Regions from separate parts of the Kitasatospora sp. NPDC051914 genome, predicted to be linked through region 3. Evidence: riboswitches for the same ligand, from Rfam matches in the RefSeq annotation. Region 3 holds a riboswitch; each other region holds the start of a gene.
What was found. A riboswitch is a leader RNA that binds a small molecule or an ion and turns the genes downstream of it on or off. The one in region 3 is predicted to bind cyclic di-AMP.

Region 1 (3,201 bases), on a different contig from region 3:
ATACGAGACCAACAGGGCCCCTCGGCGGCGACGTGATGAGTGAGATCACCACGGCAACGACGAGGGGCCCTGTTGCGTCACTGGAACCCGCTGACCAGGCATTTCACCCCGACGAGACAGGATGAAAGAGGTTCAGTGATTCGACGCCAGCGGCAGACAGCTGGGGGAAGAGGGCACCCAGGGGGATGTCGTCGAAGGTGCCTTGGCCTACGTACATGAGCTGATCATCCGGTCCGGCCGGCGCGGACGACAAGGGCTCTCTGCTGTCCCGGTAGGTGCGGGTCCTGACAAGTCACGCGGCTGAGCACGTCCATCTGTACCCGCCTGAACTTCAACGAGTACGCCGACAGCGCGGTCAGCGGCGGCCCCGGCCGCCGGGGCGGCGGGGCCGGGAGGGCCGTCCGCGCTGGGCGGGGCGGGCGGGCCTGGCGGCGGGGGTGCGGGCGGTGGGGGTGGCGGCGGCCTGCCGGGCGGCGGCCTCGAGGCGTTCGCGGTCGGCGTCGCGGCGCAGGCGCAGCAGTTGCAGGCGGTCCTCGATCCGGGCGCGCTGGTAGAGGTCGAGGGCCTGGGCCAGGTGCTGCCATTCGTCGTGGGCGGGGCCGTCGGGCGGCGGGCCGAGCGGGTCGTCGCCGCTCACGTGGTGGCGCAACCGCCAGTGGGCGACGGCCGCGACCAGGCGCCGGTAGAGGTGCTGCTGGCCGGTGTCGTCCTCGTCGGGGGCCGGGATGTTCTCCAGCCAGGCTTCGGGGACCTGTTGTCCGGCGAGGGTGGCGGTGAGGGCGAGGTGTTCGGCCTGCGGCAGGAGCGGGGGTACCGGGGCCGGCCGCCGGCCCGCCGCGGCCGCGGCTTCGGCGGCGGCCGCGGCGGGGGCGGGGTGCCGGTCGGGCTGCACCGGGCCGGTGGGCAGGGGTGTCTCGGGCGGGCGGCCACCGCGCCGCGCCCGTCCGGGCAGGGCCGGACGCTGCCAAGCGGCCCTCGCGCAGGCCGCAGCGTTGCCGGGAGAGCACGGCGACCGGGGACATCCCGATCGCCTCGCCGCCGGTCCACGACGGCCGCGTGGGCGGGGCCGGCGACTGGTCCGCTCCTCCCCCGCGCCCGGGCGACCCGGGAGCCGGCAGAGCCCTTGTTCGGGCAGGACCGGCCGAAGCCGTCGCCGCCTTTCCCGCCGTGTCCGTCCGGCGCGAGGGGGCGCAGCGGCGCAGCGCAGCGGCCTGCTGCACAGTGCGTGAGGTGCGGCGCAGAGCGTTGACTCGTACACGATGTCTCCTGCTAGCCTGCTTCGCGTCGTCCGCCGAAAGACGGACCCGCTGCCGGGACGCCGAGTCCCGTCCACCCGTCGGCGGTCGATCGAGCACCGGTACGGACGGGAGCGGGGGAACCAGGTAGGACGCCTTGGCCCCCGCACGCACGCACGCGCACGGGTCCGGCCCGGGCTAGGGGTGAAGCCGTTCCACGGGCGGCCGGGCCACCTCATGCGGCCCGAACCCGACAGCTCACCTCGCAGGCGTCGCAGAGGTACCGCCCATGCGTTTTATCTCCACTCCTGTCCGGATCGGCGCGCTGGCCGCTGTCGGCCTGCTGGCCATCCCTCTTGTCGGCCATGCGCAGGCCTCCGCCGACGGCCCCAAGGTCGTCCAGGACGGGCTCGGCCCGACCGCCATGGCCGCCGGCACCGCCGCCACCGCGACCCTCGCCGTGCACTCCTCGCGCTGCTTCACCGCCGACACCCTGGGTGTTTCGGTACGCGACCCCGCGGGCAAGCGCACCGACTTCCCCGGCGCGGCCCGCTCCGTACGGATCTGCCCGGGGGGTGTGTCGATCACCACCGGCGCGCTGGCCCTGCCGGCCGGCACCTACTCCGAGTTCGGCTACTGGCGCGACCTTGCGGGCACCCGGCACAACCTGCCCGCGCGCACACTGACCGTCGGCGACGGATCCACCCCAGCGCCGACCGCGAGCGCCACGGCGGCCTCCCCGACCGCCACGGCCTCCCCGACCGCCACGGCGACACCTAGCCCGACCGCCACGGCCGCAACACCCACCACGGCACCGACGTCGAGCGCCCCGACCCCGATCCCCGCGCCCACCGCCACCGCCACCGCCACGCAGGCTCCGGCGGGCATGAGGGAGCTGCCCGGCCCGTTGTACGGCGTCACCGTCGACGACGTCTCGAACCTCGCCGCCATCGTCGCCTCGTCGAAGCAGCTGTCCCACAGGCCGACCACCCGCATCGTCTTCGACGAGAACGTGAACCCCTCCCAGTACACCCAGGCGGTCAACCAGCTCCAGCCGGTCAGCTACCTCATGGGCGAGGTCCTCGACTCCTACTACCTCAAGGACTACTCCGCCCAGGCCTACCACGACCGGGTCGCCCAGTACCTGAACGCCTTCGGCAACCAGGTCGACCTCTGGGAGATCGGCAACGAGGTCAACGGCAACTGGACCGGCAGCTACAGCGACGTCTCCGCCAAGATCACCGATGCCTACAACCAGGTCAAGGCCGCCGGCAAGCGCGCCGCACTGACCCTCTACTACGACATCGGCTGCGGCAACGGCCCCTCCGAGCTCGACCCGATCGCCTTCACCAACCAGTACGTGCCCGCGAGCATGCGCAACGGCCTCGACTACGTCACGCTCAGCTACTACGAAGCCGACTGCAACAACATCCGGCCGAGCGCGGCCACCTGGACCGCCTACTTCCAGCAACTGCACACGCTGTACCCGAACGCCAAACTCGCCTTCGGTGAAATCGGCCTGCCCGACCCCGTCACCACCACCACCCAGAGCCAGGCCACCACGCTCCTCAACTACTACTACGGCCTGCACATCGACCTGCCCTACTACGCGGGCGGGTACTTCTGGTGGAACTACGCCGAGGACATGATCCCCACCACCAAGCCCATGTGGCAGAGCCTGAACACCGCATTCGCGACGATGCCCGTGCCCACCCCCTGACACGGAGGCGGTCACCCCGGGGGCGCCGGAACAACACCGGCGCCCCCTGCCAACACCGAGACGGCCCCGACCGGGCAGGCGCCGAGCGCCGGTGAACGGGCCGGGCCGACCTGGTACCGAAGGAGCGTTCGGGTCCGCACGACAGTGCGGCCCGGGCTTGCCGGTGACCAGCTCACGGAAGTGGTTTCGGGCCTCGAGGAGAACGATTCCGTCGTTCTTCCGTCCTCGTCGAAATGAGGCGCCGCA
Region 2 (3,201 bases), on a different contig from region 3:
CTTCTTGATGGCCTCGACGATCAGGTCGAGGGCCTCGCGGTTGGAGTCCAGGTTCGGCGCGAAGCCGCCCTCGTCGCCGAGGCCGGTGGACAGGCCGCGCTCCTTCAGCACGCCCTTGAGGGTGTGGTAGACCTCGACGCCCCAGCGGACGGCCTCGGAGAAGGACTCCGCGCCGATCGGGGCGATCATGAACTCCTGGATGTCGACGTTGGAGTCCGCGTGCGAGCCGCCGTTGAGGATGTTCATCATCGGCACCGGCAGGACGTGCGCGTTGGGGCCGCCCAGGTAGCGGAACAGCGGCAGGTCGCTGGCCTCGGAGGCGGCGTGCGCCACGGCGAGGGAGACGCCGAGGATGGCGTTGGCGCCGAGCGAGGACTTGTCGGGGGTGGCGTCCAGGTCGAGCATGGCCTGGTCGATCAGGCGCTGCTCGGTGGCGTCGTAGCCGACCAGCTCCGGGCCGATCTGCTCGATGACGGCGAGGACGGCCTTCTCCACGCCCTTGCCGAAGTAGCGGTTCTTGTCGCCGTCGCGAAGCTCCAGGGCCTCGAAGGCACCGGTGGAGGCACCGGACGGGACAGCGGCACGACCGGTGCTGCCGTCGTCGAGGCCGACCTCGACCTCGACCGTGGGGTTACCGCGGGAGTCGAGGATTTCGCGGGCTACGACGACATCGATGGACGGCACGAGGCATCTCCTAGCGGAAGCGGATGAGGGTCGTTACGACCAGAGCCTAACCGCACGGGCCCGCAGGGCCACGCCGCGCATGGCCCTGTCTCACCGTGTGACCTGGCTACTCGCCGGTAGTTCACCTGAAGGACCACAAAACCGGCCGTCCGCCCCCGGGTGCCGCCCCGCGGGCGGACGGGCCGTTCGTACAGTGTCGGTCCGTCAGTCCAACTGCAGCTGCTGGCCGGGCAGGATCAGGTCGGGGTCGGCGCCGACGACCTCCCTGTTGTTCGCGTACAGCTGCTCCCAGCCGCCGGCCGTGCCGCGGTCGGCGGCGATGCCGGAGAGCGTGTCGCCGGGCTGCACGGTGTACGTCGCGCGGCCGACCTCGGGCACGGGGACGGCCTGCATCGTCCGCCCGGAGTCCTCCGCCGCGGCGTCCCCGTCGTCGTCGCCGCCGGCCGGCTCGGCCGGGGTCGGCGGCAGGTGCCGCTCGTAGATCTCGCGGTGCGCCGTCCAGTACCAGCGGTCGTCCTTCTGGTACCAGTACACGCCGCCGGACGCGTCCCACCCGCCGTGGCCGGGGAACCGCGGCGAGCCCGAGCGCTGCCCGCTGCCGGACTGGGCGGTGCCGGCCGCCCCGGTACTCGAGGCGGAGGCGCGGGTCAGGCCGGCGCGTTTGGAACAGACCGGCCACGCATTGGGCCCCTGGGAGGCCAGCACCTTCTCGGCGACGGCGATCTGCTGGCTCTTGCTCGCCTGGTGGGCGAGCGGCGCGTACCGGGCGCCGCCGAACCCCTTCCAGGTGCGTGCGCTGAACTGCAGCCCGCCGTAGTAGCCGTTGCCGGTGTTGATCTTCCAGTTCCCGCCGCTCTCGCACTGGGCGACCTTGTCCCAGATCGAGACGGGGGCGGCATGCGCGCCCGCCGCGGTGAGCAGCGGCATGGCGAGGCCGACACCGGCGACACCCGCGACGGCGACCGCCTTCTCGGCGGAGGTCCTGCGGCGGTGGCGGCCAGGTCCGGTGAAGAGCATGGGTTGTCCCTCTCCGAACGCCTGCGAGGTGAGCTGTCGGGTTCGGACCGGGAGGCTTGGCCCGGCCGCGGCCGCAGGAGGGGTCCTGCTGACGCGGCTTCACCCCTAGCCGTGGGGACGGCGACGAACGTGGTTCCCCCGCCCCTGTCCTTCGTCTTCGGTCGTCAGGCCCGGGATGCGGCGGACAGGATTCGGCGTTTCCGCAGCCGGGGTCCGCTGCTGCGGACTGATTCGGAGAGTAGGCAGAGCCGACGACCGATCACAAGCTCATATCGCTCATATCACGCAAGAATTACGGCGAACTGATTATCGCCCACGAACGATACTGATTTGTCCTGATTGATGAGTGTTCAGTCCCGGCCTTGCGGCGGCGACACGACACACCGTCAGGCGATGTCGTCCCGCCCGGGCGGCGGTGGAACGTCCGCCTGCGGGGTGAAGGCGACCGGCAGCTCGCGCAGCCCCCGCATGATGAGGCCGCCGCGCCAGCGCAGGTCGGCCGGGTCGGCGTCCAGCGCGAGGTCGGGCAGCCTGGTCAGCAGCGTCGCCAGCGTCGCCCGGCCCTCCAGCCGGGCCAGCGGCGCACCGATGCAGTAGTGGATGCCGTGGCCGAAGCCCAGGTGCGGGTTGTCGGTGCGGGCGAGGTCCAGGGTGTTCTCGTCGGCGAACCTGGCCGGATCGCGGTCGGCCGCCGCCAGCACGACCAGCACCGGGTCGCCGACCGGGATCTCCACCCCGCCGATCACCAGCGGCCGGGTCGCGAACCGCCAGGTGGCCAGCTCCACCGGCCCGTCGTAGCGGAGCAGCTCCTCGATCCCGGTCTCCAGCAGGCCGCTCTCGCCGCGGGCCAGCGACTCCTGGAGCAGCGCCCGCTGGCCGGGGTTGCGCAGCAGCGCGTACAGGCCGTTGCCGATCAGGTTGACGGTGGTCTCGAAGCCGGCGAAGAGCAGGATGAAGGCCATCGCCGCGGCCTCGTTCTCGGTCAGGTGCTCGCCGTGGTCGCTGGCCCTGATCAGCCCGGAGATCAGGTCGTCGCCGAGGTCGGCCCGCTTGCGGTGGATCAGCTCCGCCAGGTAGCCGCGCATCCGCTTCACGGCCCGGCCGACGCCGCCGCGCTGCCCGCCGTGGTGTCGGATCATCATTCCGGCCCAGTCCCGGAAGTCGTCCTGGTCTTCGGGCGGCACGCCCAGCAGGTCGCAGATCGCGTAGATCGGCAGCGGGAAGGCGAACTCGTGGATCAGGTCGGCGGTGCCGCGCCCGGCGAAGGAGTCGATCAGCCGATCGGTGAGCTGCTGCACCCGCGGCTCGAACTCCGCGACCCGCCGCGGGGTGAACGCCTTGGACACCAGCCGGCGCAGCCGGGTGTGGTCCGGCGGGTCGATGTTCAGCAGGTGCGTCATCAGGTCGGCCTGCCGCTCGCCCGGGATGCCGACCCGGCCGGAGCGGTGCGCCTGCTCGCTGTGGTGCACCGGGTTCTTCGACAGCCTGCTGTCCGCGAGG
Region 3 (3,201 bases):
GCCGCCCTGGCCTGCAGCTTCGCCATGGCTTTGGTGGTCTCCTGGGGCGTCGCCGTGCCGTTGAACCACTGGGCGACCGGGTGCGAGCCCATCTTCGCCATGGCCAGCGCACCGGCGTGGTCGCCGGCCTTGAGGTCGGCGGCGGCCTGGTGCAGGGCCTTGCTGTCGAGGTCCACGTAGAACCTGGTGCCGGGCGCGGGGGCCCGCTCCCGGCCGGTGGCGGCGGACGCGGGGGAGGGCAGGCAGCAGGCCGCGACGGCGGCGACTACGGCGCTCGCTGCCGCGATTCGACGGCGGTGGCGGAACACGTGCGGCTCCTAGGGCTGGCGGACGGGGGCGCCGGGGCTTCCTCCATAGTGTGGGAGCGCTCCCAAGCGCGAGGGAATGTCTAGTCGGCGCCACTCGGCGCGTCAAGACTCCGCGCAGAAAGGGATGTTGGGCGCGGAGACGGAAGGCGCCCCCGCGCCCGGGCCGGCCGTCCGGCCTCAGCGCTGCCGGCGGACGCCCTCGCGCCACAGCAGCCCCAGGATGCCGGGTTCCACCTCCGTGGTGACCGCACCCATCGCCCGCCGGACGAACCGGACGCCGCGGGCGCCGGCACCGGCAGGATCTGAGCCGCAGCACGCGCAGCACGCCGACGGCCCCGGGCGGTTGCCCGGGGCCGTCGTGCGTCGTGCCCGCGAGGTTACTTGATCTTGAGGACCTGGCCGGGCTTGATGAGGTCCGGGTTCTCGCCGATGGTCGACTCGTTGCTGTCGTACACGTGCTTCCAGCCGCCGAGCTTGTTCTTGTCGGAGATGTCGGACAGCGTGTCACCGGCCGCCACGGTGTAGGTGGTCGCCTCCGGGGTGCCCGGGGAGTCCTGCGGCGCGGTGGTGGCCGCCGCCGGGGCCTGGTCCGTGCTGGCGGGCGCGGCGGGGCCGGTGGCCGCGCCGACGGGGTCGGTGACCGGCGGGACGCCGGTGACGGGCTGACCGGTCGTCGGGTCGGTCGCGGTCGGCGCCGTGGTCCCCGGGAGCGTGCCGGGGGTGGTGCCCGGGGCCGGGGTGGTGGCGCCGGGGGTGCCCGGCACGGTGTCGGTGGGCGGCAGCGCGGTGGTCGGGGCGGACGGGGTCGGCGGAGTGGCGGAATGCTTGTTGCCGGAGTTGTCGCCCTGGTCGTTCCGGGTGGCGCCCGGGCCGGTCCAGTAGTCGTAGATCTCCTGGCTGGTGGTCCAGTACCACTGGCCGCCGGCCTGGTACCAGTACACGCCGTTGGCGTCCTTGCCCTGCATACCGGGGAAGACCGGGGCCGCACCGCGAGCCGTGGTGGTCGGCGCGGGCGTGGCCGTCTCCGTCGGCACGACGGTCTCGGGCTTGCCCTCGCCGGTCAGCCCCGCGGTGGTGGCGCACTTGCCCCAGACCTTGGCGCCGTTGTCGGCGAGCACCCGCTCCGCAACGGTGATCTGCTCGTCCTTGGTGGCGCGGTCCGGGGTGGAGGCGAACAGGTCGCCGCCGTAGGCGACCCAGGTGCGCAGGTCCAACTGGAGTCCGCCGTAGGTACCGTCGCCGGTGGCCTTGGTCCAGTTGCCCGCCGTGGCGCACTGTGCGACCGCGTCCCAGGTGGTGACCGGGGCGGCGTGGGCGCCGGTGGCGGTGAGCAGGGGGATCGCCAGACCTGCACCGGCCACGCCGGCGGCTGCGACGGCGCGCTCGGTCTGGGTGGGGCGGCGGTGACGGCCGGAGCCGATGAAACCCATCGAGTTCCCTCTCCGCACGCCTGCGAGGTGAGCTGTCGGGTTCGGACCGGGGAGGTGGCCCGGCCGCGCGGACGCGGCTTCACCCCTAGCCGTGTGGGGGCGGCGTCGAAACGTGGGTCCCCCGTCCCTGCCCAGGGTCTGGTCGGTGACCCGTTCGACGCGGTGGGCAGGGTTCGGCGTGCCGCGCCTCGGGTGCCCGTGCTGTCGGGCTGAGGTGGAGATTAGAGGGATCGTCACCGCGATAACAAGCCAGCATCCTGAACATCACACAATCATCACGAGTGCTGAGATGTCGCAGGCGTGCATTTCGGCCACACGTCCCGTCATGCGAACGGCTGTCGACGGGGTGCCGACGGGTCGCCGTGCAGGTCACGGGGGATGTCGGCCCGGCCTGACGTGTCCGCGGCGGACGGTCCCGGACGAATTCCCCGGGAAATTCGGCGAAATTCCGCGCCGGAAATGCGGGCGGCCGCTTCCGTTGCCGTGTGCGGGGAATGGCGGACCGTCGGCGGGCGGCCCCGGGGGGCCCGCCCCACCGGGGTGATCACGGCACGAACGGAGGCTCCGGAGGATCTTTGCGCCGCCGTTCGGGCGCGACACACGAACACCGGACCGGCACCGTTCGTGGCGGAACGGAAAGCATCGGCAAGCCGTCCGACCGGGCCCCGACCGGGTCGGCCGTCAGTCCTCCGGTGGCCAGCACGCCAGCACCGCGGCCGCCTCCCCGTCCGTCAGTGGCCGGTGCCCCATCGCCACGTCGTTCTCGTCGAAGGACCATGACTCGGCCAGCAGCAGCACCGGCCGGTCGCCGTCCTCCCGCAGCACCGCCCACCATCCCAGGTCGCCCTGCGCCGACCACTCCACGTACCGGAAGACGCCGTGCCGGAAGCTCGTCCGATCGACCCCGGCGCCCTCCGGCGGCAGCCAGTCCGTCACCGATCCCTCCGCGGACGGTGCCCACCGCTGCTGGGCCTCCGTCAGTCCGACCACCTCGTCCACCGAGACCCGCACCCAGGCTCCGCCCGGCCGGGCGTCCGCCACCGCCAGCGGTGTGCAGCGGACCATGGCGTGCGCGGGCAGCTCCTCCGGGCAGTCCGGCGCGCAGTTCGCCACCGTGGACGGCGGCGCGAACAGGCACCAGAACGGCCCCTCGGTGAGGAACGGGCCGTCCATCCCCACCATCCGCACCTCGCCCGCCACCGGGGCCCGCTCCGCGGGCGCGAACCCGTGGCCGCCGTACGGCGACGCGGCGCACCCGGGCGCCGCCCAGCGGGCCAGCGACGTTCCGGCGGCCCGCGCCCACCCGGGCGGAGGAGTGGGGGACCAGGGGCGGCGCGCCGCGCAGCCGCACCCCGCTGCGTCGACGGAAACGATGACGGTCATGACAGGCATGGTGGCAAACCGGCCCGCCGCCCCCGCGGCCGGGTGCCGGCCGGCCGGGAGGCGGCGGGCCGGCGGTCGGC
Region 4 (3,201 bases), on a different contig from region 3:
TGCGGGCGACTGGTCCACCGAGCGGTGGGCGTGCAAGCTGCTGTAGGCCGCTCCGTGCCCCTTACGTGCCCGTTCGGCCAGAAGTCGGCGGGGAGTCACGGGGAACGACGGTGAGGTGCCCCGCTCCCCCGCAGGTCAGCGAGTCGCCAGGTCAGCCCGGATCCGGTGCCGTCGTCTTCCAAACTGGCCACGCGGGTTCGATTCCCGTCGCCCGCTCCACAGCAAAGGCCCCAGCTCAGCGACCTGATCGCAGAGCTGGGGCCTTCGTCGTCTGAGGGATTTTCAGGGCGTTGTGCCCGTTCCGCACCCCGTGGACGGCCTCGCTCACCGGTCCACGGACCGCCCGTACGATCGAGCGCTCGCGCTCCGTCCTGCGCCACGGGGGTGGAAACCGCCGACTTCCACTCCGGCGCGCGCCCTCTGCCGGATTCCCCCTCTCGCCGCGGCCCGCAGAGCGGTGCGGAACGGCCGAGGCCCGGCCCCGGGATCGGTTGATCCCCGGGTCGGGCCTTCGGGTGTGTGCCGTGCGGCGGTGTGCGTCAGACGCGGACGCCGTGGGCCGCGAGGTACGCGACCGGGTCGATGTCGGAGCCGTACGACGGGGTGGTGCGGATCTCGAAGTGCAGGTGCGGGCCGGTGACGTTGCCGGTGGCCCCGGAGAGGCCGATGACCTGGCCGGCGGTGACGGTCTGGCCGACCGAGACCTTCAGCGCCGAGAAGTGGGCGTACTGGGAGTACTTGCCGTCGGCGTGCTTGATGACGACGTTGTTGCCGTAGGCGCCGCCCCAGCCGGCCTCGACGACGGTGCCGCCGGCGATGGCGTGGATGGAGGTGCCGGTGCTGACGGCGAAGTCGACGCCGGTGTGGTAACCGCTGGACCAGTTGGAACCGGCCTTGTGGTAAGGGGTGCCCAGGCCGGCGGCGACCGGGGCGACGTAGCCGGAGGCGGCCGCGGCCGGCTTGGCGGCCTCGGTCTTCGGGGCGGCGGCGGGCTTCGGGGCAGCCGGCTTGGCGGCCTCGGTCTTGGGGGCGGCCGGCTTCGGGGCGGCCTGGACCGGGGTGCGCTTCTCGGAGCGGGAGGCGGCGGCCGTGTCGGCCTTCTTCGCCTCGGCCTTCGGCGCGGCGGGCTTCGGCGCAGCGGCCTGCGGGGCGGCGGCCTGCGCGGCAGCGGCGCCGACGGTCAGCTTCTGGCCCGGGAAGATCAGGTTCGGGTTGCCGCCGATGACCTGGCGGTTGTCCTGGTACAGCTTCTTCCAGCCGCCGTCGACGTGCTGCGCGTTGGCGATCTTGGAAAGGGTGTCGCCGCGGACGACCTTGTAGGTGGTGTCGGCGGCCGGAGCGGCAGCAGGGGCCTGCGCGGGCGCGGCGGCCTGGGCGGCGGCCTGCGCAGCAGCCGGGGCGGCGGCCGGGGCCGCGGCGGGGGCGCTGTGGGCGCTGGCGGCGGTGACGGGGATGGCGATGGCGGCGGCGGCCACACCGGTGGCGACGGCGACGCGGGACAGACGGGTGCCCAGAACGGACATGGAGTTGTTCCTCTCCGACGCCTGCGAGGTGAGCTGTCGGGTTCGGGCGGGGAGTTCGCCCGGTCGCGAAAAGGCGCGACTTCACCCCAAGCCGTCCCGGATTGCCCGGTGCGGCGACTTACCTTGGGTCCCCCGCTCCTGCCGTGCACGGAATGGTGCGTGACCCCGGGCGGCGGCAGGACTCGGCGTTCCGCCCGGTGGCCCGCCCAGCCGGTGGCCGGGCAGGACTCGAGGAAAACCCGATGGGCGCCTCGGAGGCAAGCGCCTCGGCCTCACGGACCGTCGACGGCCGCCCGAAGGGTCACTCTCCGCCCGCGAGTGGTGGGCGGAGCGCAGTCGATGCAGTGACCGTACGTGTCCGGATCATCAGCAGTCCGGCAAATCGGACACCCCGTGTGCGCGGCCGGTCGCGGCCGGGCACGGATCATGGCCCACCCGGTGACGCTGGTCACGCGGGCCCCTCTGCAGACCGTCGGCCCGGGCCGATAACCTCGCTCGCGATCGGTGTTCGAGCCCCTTTTCGAGCGAGGAGTCGCGGGTGCGGCCGCAGTCCCGACTGGACGTGATCCAGCGCAGCGTGGTGCGCGAGATGGCCGCCCGGTACGGGCAGCGGTTCACGGTCGAGGGCAGCGTGGTGCGCGGTCCGGGGACGACGGCGGTGGCGGTCCGCGAGCATCCGGGAGAGGGCGGCGCGGCCGGCCACGTGGACCTGGGCTTCGTGCTCAACCTGGGGCAGGCGGACGGCCCGGTGGTGTGGGACTGCACGGCGGGCCTGGGCCGCACCGAGGAGGAGCGGCTCGACAGCGCGGTACGGATGTGGGCGACCACCACGGCCGCGGCCGTGGTCGAGCTGCAGGACGCGCGCGGCGAGCACGCCGACCGCTGCCGCCCGGCAGAGCTCCCGGGATGGCAGGCGGTGCAGGGCCCGGCTGCGGTCTTCGGTTTCGGCAGCGACCGGCTGGCGGAGTGGCTTGCGGACCACCAGGTGCTGCCGGCGCTCGCCGGTGCCCTGGCGCTGCCGGCGGGCACCGGTGTGACCGGGGTGAAGCTGTTCCTCGGCGGCCGGGCCGGGGAGGACGTCGCCGAGGTGCGGATCAACGGCGCCGTGTCGGAGCAGGCCTCGGCCGCGCTGCGCGGCCTCGACTGGCCGCGCGGCGAACGGCTGTGCTGGGCAAGGCTGTTCGTCCTGCTGGTGCCGGACGGCGCGGCGGCGCAGACCGCTCCGGCCGCCGCCGAGGTGCCGCCGGCCGCCGCGCCGGCCGTGCGGCGCGGGCTGCTGGCGCGCTGGCGGCGGGCCGGGGTCGGGCAGTAGGGCGGGTCAGCTCGCCACGGACGAGATGGTCTTCGCCAGCTGGTTGAGGAAGTCCTGGATCGGCCGGGCCGCCGTGGACTGGCTCACCATGAAGCCGAAGAGCGCTGCGACGATCGCGTGGCTGGTCTTCAGCTGCTTGTTGCGGATGAAGATCACGACGATGACGCCGAACAGGAACAACGCGGAGACGGAGAAGGCCACCCGGACTCACTTCCTCAATCTGTGGCGGGGGTTCGTGCTGGAACCCCGTGTCGAAACCGGACCGCGGCCTGCGCCGACCGTCCCTGGCACGAGTCGACCGATCCCGCCGTCGTGGAGGTGCCCGCGGCGCCGATACCGCCTGCTGTCTGCCGCACCTGCCGCCCC

Region 1: it holds a riboswitch for cyclic di-AMP, as region 3 does, so the genes downstream of both, AB0M03_RS38550 (hypothetical protein) here and AB0M03_RS30455 (transglycosylase family protein) in region 3, are expected to answer to the same signal.
Region 2: it holds a riboswitch for cyclic di-AMP, as region 3 does, so the genes downstream of both, AB0M03_RS28115 (transglycosylase family protein) here and AB0M03_RS30455 (transglycosylase family protein) in region 3, are expected to answer to the same signal.
Region 4: it holds a riboswitch for cyclic di-AMP, as region 3 does, so the genes downstream of both, AB0M03_RS36475 (LysM peptidoglycan-binding domain-containing M23 family metallopeptidase) here and AB0M03_RS30455 (transglycosylase family protein) in region 3, are expected to answer to the same signal.

Annotation. Positions count from the first base shown of each region.
Region 1 covers NZ_JBFAXX010000122.1:11-3,211, forward strand. Annotated here, with positions in the region: gene AB0M03_RS38545 (hypothetical protein) at 356-892, opposite strand; cyclic di-AMP (ydaO/yuaA leader) riboswitch at 1,343-1,522, shown strand; gene AB0M03_RS38550 (hypothetical protein) at 1,525-2,955, shown strand.
Region 2 covers NZ_JBFAXX010000049.1:31,794-34,994, reverse strand. Annotated here, with positions in the region: gene eno (phosphopyruvate hydratase) at 1-684, opposite strand, end outside; gene AB0M03_RS28115 (transglycosylase family protein) at 889-1,701, opposite strand; cyclic di-AMP (ydaO/yuaA leader) riboswitch at 1,706-1,894, opposite strand; gene AB0M03_RS28110 (cytochrome P450) at 2,088-3,201, opposite strand, start outside.
Region 3 covers NZ_JBFAXX010000057.1:35,810-39,010, forward strand. Annotated here, with positions in the region: gene AB0M03_RS30450 (glycoside hydrolase family 6 protein) at 1-308, opposite strand, end outside; gene AB0M03_RS30455 (transglycosylase family protein) at 686-1,738, opposite strand; cyclic di-AMP (ydaO/yuaA leader) riboswitch at 1,740-1,892, opposite strand; gene AB0M03_RS30460 (hypothetical protein) at 2,420-3,121, opposite strand.
Region 4 covers NZ_JBFAXX010000094.1:3,158-6,358, forward strand. Annotated here, with positions in the region: gene AB0M03_RS36475 (LysM peptidoglycan-binding domain-containing M23 family metallopeptidase) at 540-1,523, opposite strand; cyclic di-AMP (ydaO/yuaA leader) riboswitch at 1,529-1,691, opposite strand; gene AB0M03_RS36480 (DUF6348 family protein) at 2,062-2,835, shown strand; gene AB0M03_RS36485 (hypothetical protein) at 2,842-3,036, opposite strand.